One region of the Paenibacillus sp. NPDC056722 genome, then DNA from elsewhere that is predicted to be linked to it. Evidence: riboswitches for the same ligand, from Rfam matches in the RefSeq annotation. Region 1 holds a riboswitch; the other holds the start of a gene.
What was found. A riboswitch is a leader RNA that binds a small molecule or an ion and turns the genes downstream of it on or off. The one in region 1 is predicted to bind cobalamin.
Positions count from the first base shown of each region.

Region 2: it holds a riboswitch for cobalamin, as region 1 does, so the genes downstream of both, ACFRAM_RS19795 (DUF4430 domain-containing protein) here and metE (5-methyltetrahydropteroyltriglutamate--homocysteine S-methyltransferase) in region 1, are expected to answer to the same signal.

Region 1 is NZ_JBHTYV010000003.1:250,951-258,273, forward strand. It holds gene metE (5-methyltetrahydropteroyltriglutamate--homocysteine S-methyltransferase) at 275-2,572, opposite strand; cobalamin riboswitch at 2,728-2,934, opposite strand; gene ACFRAM_RS09750 (undecaprenyl-diphosphate phosphatase) at 3,026-3,889, opposite strand; gene ACFRAM_RS09755 (FtsX-like permease family protein) at 3,891-5,846, opposite strand; gene ACFRAM_RS09760 (ABC transporter ATP-binding protein) at 5,821-6,591, opposite strand; gene ACFRAM_RS09765 (sensor histidine kinase) at 6,697-7,323, opposite strand, start outside.
Region 2 is NZ_JBHTYV010000008.1:195,764-203,086, forward strand. It holds gene ACFRAM_RS19790 (DUF4430 domain-containing protein) at 1-756, opposite strand, end outside; gene ACFRAM_RS19795 (DUF4430 domain-containing protein) at 941-5,569, opposite strand; cobalamin riboswitch at 5,740-5,939, opposite strand; gene ACFRAM_RS19800 (GAP1-N2 domain-containing protein) at 6,108-7,323, opposite strand, start outside.

The sequences.
Region 1 (7,323 bases):
ATCTTTCCCCTACGCTCACCTACTATATGTTCTTACTCACCCTCCCACGCCCTTGCCCCCTGCTATATGCGCTTCACCCTCTTTCCTAAGCTCTTGCTCTCCTTTTGTATGCTCTTGCTCACTTCCTGTTTAGCCTAACTCAAGTCAGCTAAAGTGGCCTGAGTGAACCGGGCCAATTCTAGTGCCCAATAACAAAAAACCAGCAGGCCCCCCACGAAGGGAGATCTGCTGGTTATCTTTTTCCGCTGCTATTTCATAGCTTACAGCGCGGTATTTACACTTTGCTTGGGCTAGTCTTGGCTCTTGCGATCGCAGCGGCCTCAACCATGTTGCGCAGGGCGCTTTCGGTTTCTGCCCATCCGCGGGTCTTGAGTCCGCAGTCTGGGTTGATCCAGAACAATTCTGGTTCCAGTACACGCAGAGCGCGGTCGATGTTGACTGTCATTTCCTCTACAGCTGGGACACGCGGGCTGTGGATGTCGTATACGCCAAGGCCGATGCCTTTATCGTAGTCTTGCTCCTCAAAGCTCACGATCAGTTCGCCATGGCTACGGGAAGTCTCAATGGAGATAACGTCAGCATCCATATCGGAAATGGAATCGATCATGTTGTTGAACTCGCTATAGCACATATGCGTATGAATTTGAGTTGTGTCTTTGACATCGTAAGTGGAGATACGGAACGCTTTAACCGACCAATCCAGGTAGTGCTGACGGTCTTCTGGCTTCAGCGGCAGACCTTCACGGATCGCTGGCTCATCCACTTGGATCATCTCAACTCCAGCGTCTTCCAACGCCTTCACTTCATGACGCAGTGCAATTGCGATTTGGTTCGCTACTTCTTCACGGCTCAAGTCATCGCGGACGAACGACCAGTTCAGGATCGTTACCGGTCCAGTCAGCATGCCTTTTACCGGAAGCTTGGTGCGGGATTGTGCATAGACGCTCTCTTTAACGGTCATTGGCTCGATGAAAGCAACGTCAGCATAGATTACTGGCGGCTTCACGCAGCGGGAACCATAGGATTGCACCCAGCCGTTGCGAGTGAACAAGTATCCAGCCAGCTTCTCACCGAAGAATTCAACCATGTCTGTACGTTCGAATTCACCGTGTACGAGTACATCCAGTCCGAGCTTCTCTTGGAAAGTGATGACTTCGTCGATTTGATCACGGATATATTGATCATAACGCTCTTGGTTCCATACCCCTTTGCGCCATTTGAGACGTGCTTGGCGAACTTCTGGTGTTTGCGGGAAGCTTCCGATCGTTGTTGTTGGCAGCAACGGCAGATTCCATTTCTCCTGTTGTACTTTCACACGCTCTGCGAATGGCAGGTTACGGTTTGCAGGAAGTTCAGCCAGCTTGCGCACTTCTGCAGCGATATCTTCACGGCCGCGCTCAGGCAGGGCACGGAAGGTAGCAAGTGCATCGCGGCTAGCTTGCAGCTCGGCAGCAACAGCATCACGGTTTTCCAGTGCAGAGCTGATCAGCTTCAGTTCAACCAGCTTCTCGTTCGCGAATGCCAGAGCGTTCTTGATTACGGATTTCACCTTGTCTTCGCCTTCTACGGTTACCGGTACATGCAGCAAGCTGGAGGATGGTTGCAGGAACACACGGTCCAAGCTAACATGAGTCGCCAGTTTGTCCAGCAGAGCCAGCTTAGCATCCAGATCGGAGCGCCAGATGTTACGTCCGTCGATGATACCAACGCCGAGAATCTTGTCTTCCGGCCAGCCCAGACGCTCGATGGATTCGAGGTTTGTACCGCCATCGTGTACGAAGTCCAGACCCAGACCTTGTACAGGTAGCTTAAGAAGTGCTTCAAGCGGTTCAGCAGCTTCGAAGTAAGTTTGCAGGATGATGTTCAATCCAGGCACAGCTGCAGCGATTTCTGCATAAATCGTCTCAAGCAGGCTGATATCTTCATTGGTAAGCCCGGTTACTACCGCAGGCTCGTCCACTTGTACCCATTTCACGCCTTCTTGCTTCAGCTCTTGAAGCAGTTGCACATATACTGGCAAGAAACGCTTCGCGATTTCAGCCGTTTCAGATGGCTGGAAGCCTTTGGACAGCTTCAGGAAGGTGTAAAGGCCGATGACAACCGGCTTGCCTTCGATACCGGCTTGCGCTTTAGCAAAACGATAAGCCGCAAGTGGCTTGTTCTCAGTCAGACGCGGCGTTTGGTTGCCGATCTCTGGAACGATATAGTGATAGTTCGTGTTGAACCATTTAGTCATTTCGCATGCAGTAGCTGTAGCGTTACCGCGGGCCATTGCGAAGTAAAGGTCCAGTCCGATGTCTCCGCCATCGTATTCATACCGTGGAGGTACAATTCCGAACATTACGGCTGCATCCAGCACGTGGTCGTAGAATGTGAAATCATTGACCGGAATCAGATCAATACCGGCTTCTTTTTGTGTCTGCAAATGCTCAAGCTGGATTCTTTCCATTTCGGAACGGAATTCAGCTTCATTTTTTTGGCCGGACCAGAAGGTCTCCAGGTTCTTTTTCCATTCACGGTTTTTCCCGATTCTCGGGTACCCGAGGTTACTTACTTTTACTGTTTGCGTCATTCCTAGGTTCCTCCCTTATCTCACTAATAATCTATATGCGTCATGTTTTATACCCAAAAAAGGCGTCTCTCCCTGTAAGAAGTCAGAGGGAAAGACGCCCTAGTATTATACATACTGGTAGCTGGTCTAACACCGTCCTATCTTCCGTAGGTAAAGCTGTGCTGTCGAAACAGGCAGGTCTCCTGGCTGCGGCGTCTACATCTCCAGCCGTCTTCCCGAACAGCATATGCTGCCAGTGACGAGGGTTGCTGAAGACTCTTCCGTTACAGTGGCGGGACCGCGTCGGTCTTGCACCGAACTTCCCTATTAAGCCATCCGGTATGCCTTGGCATCCGGCAGGCACCTGTATCCGTTATTCAGTTTCGGGAATGAATATAACGTCATCATACTGGAATACCAAGTAAACCGCAATAGATTATGAGTGTAGCAGTTATACGGAATCCTTATAGCCAGTTAGAAGAAAATAATATACACCACTGCTGCCAGCACAATTCGGTAGATCGCGAAGGGCATCAGCTTGACCCGATTGATCAGTTTCAGGAAGAAACGCATCGATATCAGCGCGAAAACAAAGGCACTTATGAAGCCAGCGATGAAGAACGGCAAGGAATCCATCGTAAAGTACTGCCAGTTCTTGATCAGGGAGATTAGCGTAGCTCCGGCCATGACCGGCACGGCCATAATGAACGTGAAGTCAGCAGCTGCCCGGTAGCTCATCCCCAGCAGTACACCTCCGGAGATGGTGGAACCGGAGCGGGAAAAACCCGGCCACAGGGCGAAGCACTGCATCAGGCCAACGCCCAGCGCCTGCTTGTATGTCACTTGATCGACCGTTTCGGTCTGAACCTTCTTTGGGGCGAAACGATCGGCACAAATCATAAATACCGCACCGATGACGAGACCAATCAATACAGTTGCCGTCGAAAACAGATGGTCATCAATGTAGTTCTCCGTCAGTACGCCAAGGACTCCGGCAGGAATGAGACCAATCAGCACCATGCGAAGCTTTAGATGCCCTTCACCGGCAGGCAACTGTGGCTGTCCATCCGGCACAGGCTGCATTTCTTTGCGGCTGAACCGCTTCAAGCCCAGCAGATCAATAAATCTTTTCCAGAAAATCACTACAACCGCCAGGATCGAGCCTAGCTGAATAACTACTTTAAATGTATTTGCCGTATGTTGGCCCAGAAATGCCTGTGACCGCAGCCACATATCATCCACAATAATCATATGACCAGTAGAGGATACGGGAGCAAACTCGGTTATACCTTCGACGATGCCAAGAATAATTGCTTTAATAATCATGAGCAGGTCCATGTTAAATCCTCCTTAAATTTTTCTTCAGATTGCGCAAGTAACGACTCCGGATGAAGAAGAAATACAATACCTGCGCGACAAAATAAACCGCCAGCACCGCACCAGTCTCGGTCACGATCGATAAGTAGAACAGGCGCTGCAGGGCGATAAAAGCAAATAGGCTATGCAGGATAGCCAGTCCGATCGGTACAAAGAACATCAGGGCTAGCTGGAATGTCACAATCCGGTTCAGTTCCCGATCCGTTAATCCCATCTTGGCCAGGGTGGAATATTGCAGACGATCATAATCCAGATCCATGTACAGACGGAAGTAAAGAAAGCTTCCAGCTGCAATGAAGAAGACGGTGCCCACAAGCAGAGAAGCGAACAGCATTGTACTGTACAGAGTCTTGTGGATCTCAAACAATGTGCCGCTGACTGCAATGGCATAGGGATAATCAGCAGTGTATGCCCTCTTGCCCTTGACCGAAAGATCGGCTGCGATTCCAACCGTTTGCAGCAAATCCGCAACATAGAATCCCGTGTACCTATCAGTCTGCACGGGGCGGATAGCGGCATACAACTCATCGTTAACCACAATGCCGCTAAAGTCACCCCCGTCAACGCCGTCCAGCGCCGGGAGCAGATGGTTCGCAATCGGTAATTCCTCGGTGTAGCCGGTCTCGCGAATTGAGTTTCCCTGCCGCAGTGTATATGTAGCCTTGACTCGTTCACCCGTCAGGCTACGGTCCCGCTGAGAGCCGATCATGACCAGCCCGTCATGACCTTCAAGCGGCCTTTCAGACGAACGGAATCCAGCCTTCATCAGCGCCTGCTTATAAAGACTGTAGGAGATCAGGGGCAGCAGCCGCGTCCGATCCGGCCCAGTCTGCGATTCCACCTCTGCATATTTAATAGGGATGCTAAGTGTATCAAAGATCAGGCCACGGCCTGCGAGCTCCCTGCGAATGCTGTCCAGGTGCCGCTCTGTTTCTGCCGCGTCCTCCGTCCCCTTTGCCACATAGCCAACAGCTGCCGGGTAATTAAGCTTCAGTTCCCGGGTCAACGTCTGAATGGAAGCAAATACACCAACAGAAGTGAATGATACGGCCGAAATAATCGTGATAATGAAGAACATGCGTCCATTCTCTCTCCAGCGGGATGACAGGCCAGAGAGTGCGATCAGGTTAATCCGATGCCAATAGAAACGCCGGGTTCTCTTCAGCAGCTTCACAATGTAGATGCTCAGTTGGGTATAGAACAGATACGTTCCAACGACCGTAATGACCACGACTGGGAACATAATGACATCTACCAAAGCCGCGCGCACTGTGGCGGCCATAACGTAGCCAGCGATCAGAAAAACTGCTGACAGCAGCACAAGCACTATAGAGATTTTAGGTTCTTCCTCATGCTTGCTTTCCCCTTGGAACAGCGGCATCGGATCTTCAGGGCCGGTTAATGCAAAAGTACAGAGCGAGATCAGACCAAACAACAGCACAAAGCTGCAAATGGTCAGCACTGGGGCCTGCCAGGGCAGATGAAAGGAAAGCGAATGAATGCCAAGAAAGCCCGAGCCGATCATCAGGAACAGCTTGCCAAGCAGCAAGCCCAGCCCGGTACCGGTGAAAATTGCCGCGCTGCCGATCATCATATTTTCCAAAAAGACCATCAGATGCAACTGCCGCCTAGTCATCCCATGCATCAGTAGAATACCGAACTCCTTCTTGCGGGATTGCAGGAACGAACTCACAGATACCAGTACAAAAAGGGAGCAAAACAAAAAAATGGACCCTTCGGCGACCATCATCGTCTGCGTTGCAGTACTGAAAATCAGATCCTTGGACAGAGCCGGGTGATAAATAAACAGGGCGCACAGAAAGAAGATCATTACCGAGAACGAGCTGCTGACAAAATAGGCGGCATACTTCCGCTTGTTACGAATTACATTTCTATAAGCGAACTGCCGAAAGGTCATGGCCCGCGCCTCCCAGAAGCGACAGCATGTCAATGATATTCTGAAAGAAGGCGGCCCGGCTGCTGCCCCTGTACATCTCACTATGGAACCGCCCGTCTTTGATAAAAATCACCCTGTGACAAAAGCTCGCAGCCACGGCATCATGTGTAGCCATCAGCACCGTCGCTCCCTCCGAAGCATTGATCTGCTCCAGCATACCCATCACTTCGCCCGATGTTGTGGAGTCCAGATTGCCTGTAGGTTCGTCGGCCAGAATCAGCGCAGGCCGGTGGATCATAGCACGGGCGATCGCCGTCCGCTGCATTTGCCCGCCGGAAATTTCGTACGTCCGCTTCTTGAGCAAGTGCCCAATGCCAAGCGCTCCTGACACCTGTAGCAGCCTGCTTTCCATCTCTGGAACAGAGGCACCGGCCAGTGTCAACGGCAAAATGATGTTCTCTTCCACGGTGAGCGTGTCGAGCAGATTGAACTGTTGGAATACAAAACCCAGCTCATGACGGCGGAACAAGGCCTTCTCTTGTCTGCTGAGCAGATTAGGGTCTCGTCCACCAATCGAAATCTCACCGGAGGTCGGCTGATCGATAGTGGCGATGACGTTCAGCAGGGTCGTTTTCCCGCTTCCTGAGGGGCCCATAATACCGACGAATTCACCCTTTTCCACAGCAAACCGGATATGATTCAGCGCGTGCGTGGACACTTGGCCCTCATAAATTTTGGATAAATTATTGACTTCAAGTATGGGCAAGTGCCGCCGCTCCTTCCGTGGCCTGGAATGCTTCTATTATACAAACACGTCTCAGGCGCCAGCTATTTGTGAAACTTACAGTTACCTTACACAATTGTAAGGTGGTTAGAATACGATCCGTACCGTAGAGCCTTTCCCTACCTCTGAAATGATGCTTACCTCATGACCGAGCTTGGTACAAATCTGCTTAACCAGGTACAGCCCCATCCCGGTGGATTCTTGAAAATTCCGGCCATTTACGCCAGTAAAATAAGGGTCAAACACCCGCGGCAGATCGCCCTGCGGAATGCCTACCCCTTCATCACGTATATCCAGTACTACCCTATTATTCAGTATATAGCCTGTTAAATGAATGACTGCGCCCTCTTTTACCGTATACCGGACAGCATTTGTAATGATTTGGGTCAGCACAAAGGACAGCCATTTCTCGTCCGAAGTCACAACAATATTGTCCTCTACCATAATAGAGGGATATACACGGCTACGAATGAACAGTCGCTTCTGCTCTGAAGTGATCCGCCGCAGGACTGTCTGAAGCTCCAACCGCTCCACATAGAAATCATGCTCGAATGTATCCAGTCGTGCTGTATATAGCACGGTCTCCAGTCCTTTCTTCAGACGGTCAAGCTCGTCCCCGATCGCCGTGAAGGGTGGGCCATCCTTGTCTTGAATGATCAGATGAATGACGGACAAAGGGGTCTTCATGCCATGAACCCATTGATTGATGAAATG
Region 2 (7,323 bases), on a different contig from region 1:
CTTATCGCCCACAATGGAAATCGTGGCCGTAGCTGCTGCATCCGGCTTCTCCACCGGCGCTACAGTAGCCGGTTTGGCCGTAGCCGACGGCTTGCTCGTCGGCTTGGCTGTTGCCGCCGGCGCGGTCGCTACGGCGGTCGCTGCAGGCTTCGCCGATGGCTTCGGCGAAGCTATGGACCCCGCTGCTGGCGCTACGCTTGCAGCGGGTTTGGTTGGAGCCGCCGTGGCCTTAGCCGGCGGCGAGGTTACGGGCGCTGCTGCTGCAAGCGCAGCGCCTTGCTCTGACGTCGCCGCCGAAGGGGCCGGCGACGCTTTGCCGCCAGCCGGCGCAGCATCGGCTGCCGGCGGCGGGGTCTGCTGCGGGCCACCAGCCGCAGCAGCGTTGTCTTCGCCGGCGACTGCGGAGCCGGCGGCCTCCCCTGCGGCAGCGCTGCTTGGAGCGCCGCTAGTATTCGCGGCGTTACCCACACCGGTGCCGTCAGCGCGGCCAGTATTCGCAGCGTTACCCGCACTGCTGCCGTCAGTATTTGCCGCGTCGCCGCCAGCATTACTGCTTCCAGCGTCACTATCATTAGCACTGTCACTGGTGTTGCCGCTCTTAGCAGCTTCACTATTCTTGCTATCTTTGTCATTTACATGTGAGGCTTGATTGGACCCCGAGACTTGCTGGTCCCCGGATGAGCATCCAGCGACCAGCAGCACTGCGGTCAGCAGCGCAGCTACAAAAGCAAGCCAACGCTTGGAATGGTTGGACATGAACCTGAGCACCTCCATAGAATAACGCAGTTTCGCCGCTCTATCAGAGCGGCACCTGCTACTTGCAAGTGATGTACAAAATTGGATTAGAAAAGGGAAAAGAACGAGGGCACTAACTTCTCCCCCGTTCCATCCTTTTCACTATATGATTCAAAATACTTTTTCAGACACTACCCGAAAGATCCTAAGGCAGTCTTACCGCAACCACCGCCGCCATTTCTCTGGTTACTGGTGCGGATGGGTCAAACGATCCGCCAAAGCCAGTCATGTATCCCAATTCAGACACAGACTGCACAGATCCTAGTGCATACATGCTGATGCTCACTTCGTCTTTGAAGCTTGGCTTATTCACCGGAGCTTCAAGCTTGAAGGCTCTGGCAATCATCACAGCCATATCCTGACGGGTTATAGTGCCGTTCGGATTGAATGTTGTCTTGCTGACACCATCAATGATGCCAAGCTCCTTCGCCTTGATAACATCCCCGTAGTACCAAGCCCCTGGTTGTACATCGCTGAATACCGAAGCTGAGGAAGCATTTGCAGGCTGGTTGCCTGTCAATCGGAGCAACAATGCTGCAAACTGCGCCCGTGTAATATTAGCTTTTGGCGCAAATACAAGACTGTCAGCACTTACTCCCTGCATCAATTTGTTGTCATACGCAGTATGCACCGATTTCAGAGCCCAGGCTGAGATTTGTCCTTCATCGGCAAAGGTCACGCCTGGAACCGGAGTCGTAACCACCGGTGCAGCGGAGAAGCTATACAATTTGTCCTTATCATTCAAGAAACGGTCGTAAGCTGCCAGTGCTAGTAACGCCTGTTCTGTTGCAATGCTATTGCTGGTCTTGTCACTCAAAGCATGTGCATAACCACCATCACCTTGTCTGAACGACGCCAGATTGCTTAGCAGACCACCTTTAGCTTTCACAAAACGCGGATCGTTAAGACCTGTACCCACTGCTGTCAAGGCAATTATCACCTGTGACACACTTTCGCTGTTCTCAGCGCCGTACGACTTGTAACCGCCGTTCTCCAACTGCTGAGAGGATAGCCAGCCGAGCGCTTTCTCAATGGCCGCTTTTACGAGCGCTTGATCCTTGTAATTAGACAGGGCCGTTACGGCCATAGCAGTAATATCAATGTCAGCAGCACCGCCAACCGACAACGGGAAGCCGCCTTCCTTCGTTTGTTGCTTCAGAAGCCAATCTACCAGGCGTTCACGTGTCCACTGCGCATTTGCAGGTACAGCGTAAGCGCCACTGTCCAGTGCAGTCAAGGCAAAGATCACACCGTTACTGCCTTGAGCAATCATATTAGCATTATTGTAGATTTTCTCGATAAGATTGTAGCCGCTGATGCTTTGCGGATCGCTGCCCACAGCCGCTGCAGCCAACGCAATCCGTTCATAATCGGTCACTTTGCGGAACTCGCCTTTAGCCTCAGCCAGCTGAGCTTTCAGGCCGCTCAGGTATGAAGCAGGTACAGTGTTGCCAGAACGCGCCAAACCGATGGCCTGCCAATCGCTGATTGTTTCTGCGGATGTAATGTATTTTACAGCCCCGGCGATATCTTTCTTAATCTGATCTTGCTGTGGCTCCCATAGACTGCGGTCAATAACTGCATAGTCGGTAAAGTGACTAACTTTTCCTGTAACAATGCCAGTCTTCGCATCTACCGTAGTCGGAACTGGAATCCATTCATTAGTAGTCTTGTTCAGCCAAGCCATAGTCAAGTTATCCAGATGGTCCGTAGTAACAGGTACTTTAATGGCCAGATCCACCGGCTTCGCGAACTTCGTGCCATCCGGAGTAAATTCATACAGTCCGGATACCAGTTCGGAACGGCTGGAGGAGAGCTCTTTTACATTAATCGTAACACCACTGGACACTGCGCCAGCCGGAATACTTAACTGCACTTCTCCGGCAGTGTCTTTCAATGTCGCTGCTGCTCCGACTGGAATCGCCTGCGACAAGGATACTGTATTAGCTGCCAAAGTCTGCTTCAGTTCCGCTGCCTGTGCAGATGTCATTTTTTCATTGGCATTGCTTACTGTTGTAGTCTGTCCCACCTTGTTGAGCGGCAGAGCATTATCCGGGCTGATGACAACCGCAGTGCCCGTTCCTGGAGTACCGGTGGTTGGTCCCTTCGGATCGGTTTCAAAGGATGGCTCACCCAGATCGACTCCAAGATTTGTTGTATAGCGCCAGGCAACCGTATCCCCATCTGCAAGCGTAGTATAGGCACCTGCACTGTAGTTCGGGAATACTCCATTGACCGAGTACATCCAACCGCTTCTCTCACCACGGTCGAACTCTGCCAAGCCATCAATTGATCTAACATATAAACTCGTGCCCGAACCGGTAGCAACCACTTTACCGCCCAACTGACGAACCAGTAAGGTATAAGGCGTATCACCCGGGTTCAAATTGACTGTTGTACTCGGAACAATCGTACCGCGAATGGCATCGCCTTCCACCAAGAAGGTGACCTGCGATTTTGCAGGTGTAGGCGTTGGTGTTGAAGTGCCGTTATCCTTAGCAACGGATATTGGGCTTACCGTTCTAACCACTGTTGGGACCGCATCTTTGCGGTAACCCGTAACTTCTATTGCATAATCACCAACAGCCTTACCAGAAGCAAAAGTTGCTCTGCCGTCATCCTGCGTAGTAGCCGTTTCTCCATTTATTGTAACTTGAACACCCTTAATGGGCAGGTACTCCGCCTGACCCGTGTTCCCGTCATTAACGTTCTTTCTAACTAGAATTTTGAACGGCTGTCCAGCTACAGGCTGTGCTGGTTCTACCTGAATGGAATCTATCAGGGAAGTAATACCGTAATCCCCATAGTAGAATACGATCTCTTCTCCGCTCTGCAGCAAGTATGCTCCCGCACCGGTATTCGGGCTGGTCCAGTGTCCATCTTTTTTCACAGCATACATCCAGCCATCGTAGCCGTGATACTTCCCTGCTTCTATTTTGTTAATGGCAGAGACATATTCGCCCCAAGCGCTCCCCGTCACTTCTAGAGGAATATTGTTAGATTGAGACAGTTTTCTTAGGGCCTGAAGTGGACTTGTTGCATCTACAGTTCCAGATGCTACAGAACCTTCCGGACCTTCAATAGTTATAGCAGAATGAGATTCTGCCGTTACGCTGAACGTTGAAAGTGTACGTAACACAGTTGGTGCCGAATCTTGACTATAACCCGTAACCTCAATGTTGTAAGTGCCTGCGGGCAGACCAGCAAAAACGGCCTTACCGTCACTGTCCGTAGTTACTGAGTTCGCTCCAATGACTACCTTTACCCCTTGGGCAGGTACGTTACTAGTCTGAGGCTGATTGTCAACCCAATTCGTAACATCTTTGTAGACTTGAATCGTAAAAGCTTCTCCCGGAGCCGGTAAATCTGGCAAGACATTTACGTGATTAATAAGGCTAGTGTTAGAGAAGTCGCCATAATAAAATACAACTTGTTGTCCCGGGTCAAGAACATAATCCCCCGCACCTACATCTGGCATTTCCCAATAGCCATCTTTTTGGACAGCAAACATCCAGCCATCCGACTTGCCGTACAAGCCTTGTTCAATACCATTTATACCAGCAACATACTTACCGTAAGCAGTATCCTCTATATTTAGCGGGATATTATTTTTTTTAGAAATTTCCTCCAGAGCCTTTAGGGCCGTCGGCGCTTCTACATTCCCCTGCGCAATCGTTCCTTCAGGGCCTTCAATTCTAATTGAAGCCTGAACGGCTGGTTTCTGAGAAGCCGGTTGCTTTAAGCTATAGAACTTCTCCCCTTTAAGGAATAACTGATACGAGATAAGTGCTTGCAGTGCCTGTTCAGTAGCAAGGTTATCAGATTTTCCAGACATAGCATGACGGAAACCGCCATCAGGCATTTGGTAAGCTAACAGGTTGGTGATAAGGTTATTTTGTCCCTTAGTGAACTCCGGCCCTGTCGGGTCAATACCAGCAGTAGTCAAGCCAAGAATAGCCTGTGAGTTAGCCTCACTGCTCACACCCCAACGGCTGTCATAGCCGCCGTCCTTGTTCTGATTCTTGGACAGCCAATCTACGGCACGCTGGCCTGCGGTCTCTACTTCAGGAAAGCCATTGTAAGTGTAGAGAGACTGTAACGCCATCCCCGTTATATCTGCATTGGAACCAAAAGCCGAGAATACACCCGACGGATCTTGTTTCGAGATGAGATTATTCGCAATCCGTTCCTTGCTCCAGACTGCATCGTCAGGCACATTATATTGTCCGGCTGTTATAGCTAGCAATGCATATATAGGGCCATTTATACCTTGAGCCGCTACGTCCTTGCTATTATAAATCGGCTCAATAAGATTATAGCCGCCGAAGTTGGTTGCATCACGACCGATTGCCGTAACAGCAAGAGCCAACCGGGCATACGTAGTTACATAAGGAGGGGAAGAAGCAGTCATAGCACTCTTCACGCTCTTCTCAAGACTCGCAGTATAACTATCCGGTATCTTTAACCCGAGACGCCCATAGCTAATTGCGATCCAATCCGTTGTAACTCCTTTAGTCTGAACATACTTTATAGCGTCTGTAATCGCCTGTTGAACATCTACGGTTTCTTGTTCTTGTGCAGCAGCAGTAAACGTCGCTGCGCCGTAGGTGGCGTCTGTCACGCTAGTTTCTGTAGCTCCTTGATCAGTAAGGCTTTGCTGTGCTTCGGCGAAGGCTTGTCCTGCTGGTATCAGCGAAGAGCCAAGAATGGAGATGACCAGCACTAACGCCAGTCCAAGCGCAAGCGCCCGGGATGATAACATTCTTTTCATCATGAACCTCTTTTCTTTATAATTTTGGTTTATGCTGGAAAACAAACAACATAAAAACCGCCCTACATAAAGGGCGGTCAGAACAAACTTGGCTTGAGGGCAGACGTACGGGAATTTCTTTCCCGGAGCACATCCATCTGCAACTGGTTCCCGGCCTCACCCCCCGAAGGCATGGGAACACCTTGAAAAAGGCAGGTTTCCTGGCTCATGCCTCATCGCTTCTTTCCGCCTTCCCGACTCCTTTATAGGAACAGTGGCCTTTGAAAAGTCGCTCCGCATCTACAGTGGCGGGACCGCGCCGGATTTTGAACCGGACTTCCCTTTTAAGCAAACCCAGACCATCTGAGTCTGCACCTTCTCCATTAAGTATACTACTATTAAATTTTAATATTCCTAATGATAGCTATAATCCCCCGGTATGTCCATAGAAAAACTGCCGGAATCGGTATTGGCCCATTTTCACAGCGAAAAAGCTCCTGAATGCTGCAGAGCCATAACTTGTCCAAGTCATAACTCTGCAGCTGTTCAGGAGTAGCAATTATTATTTCTTTTTCGGTTTTGCTGTAGCCGTTGGATCAGGGCTTGTGTCGTCCTTTGCCGGAGACTCATCAGAACTTTGTACCGGAGCCTTCTCAGACAACTTCAACTTATAGCCCCCAGCCTCAATTGTGTCGCCCGGCACCAGCACAGCCCCAGACTCTAGCTCAAGGGTTACCTGATATGGGCCCTCTTTCTGATCTATCTGTCCATCCTCTGGCGCAGGCGAAGGTGAAGCAGCAGGATCAATCGTTGAAGATGCCTGATCTTTCTGATTCACAGCATTATTAGCTTGATCAGTCACTGCATCCTTGGCATTGGCAGATGAATGCGGAGGAGCATCCGTTGCCGTTCCAGCAGCGTTTCCGGCTACATTGCCCCCATCAGAATTCTCTTCTTCGGAAGAATCTCCTAGATCCGATGATGGTAATGCGCACGTACTGGTCGTAGCTGTTACTTTATACGTAGTCTTGGTTTCATCGGTATTGAGCACACTAATCTCAGCCGGCTTGAAACTATCGCAATCAGCAGCAGTAGGGAAAATAAACTGCAGCTTGCTACCCTCCACCTGCTCTCCGTCAGGTGCCAGCAGATAGGCCATGACCGGCGGCAGACCGGTACCAGCCGTTTGGTTGGGACTTGGCTGCGGACTGGCCTCCGGCAGCGTGCTCTCTTTCCCGTCGGGCCGCAGCATGCTAAACGCTATAATTGCAATAACCAGGACAATTCCGATTGCGAGCCCCGAGATCAGGATTTGAAATCGGCTGCGGCTGACCCACCGCGCCAGCGGTGAAGCCAATTGGGAGCGGGCTTCATCATATACAGTTTGCAGAGCAGGTCGTGCGGCTGCAAGATAGGTTTTGCGGAATTCGCGATTCTTGAAAGCTTCCCGGTCATAGCTATTGAAATATTTCAGAATGGCCCGGCGGTACCCCGGCTGCAGCTTCTTGTTCGAGACTACAAACAATGGATTGCCTTGTGTCCAAGCCAGGAAGCGGTAGACGGTTTCTTTATCCGAACCTGCCTTCTCGTTAACCATTTCCAGCAGCGCTTCGTAATCCAGCGGTCCGCCCTCACGGTGACTGCTATAATAAAAGCCCAGCGGCAGCCGGTCGAAAGGTTCAGCGGACCTTGACTCCTTCAGCCAGCGCCGTCCAAGAAGCTGCACATCATCCAGCTCCTTCGGAGTCAGTCCGGCGAAGATTCCCTCATCCGGCTTC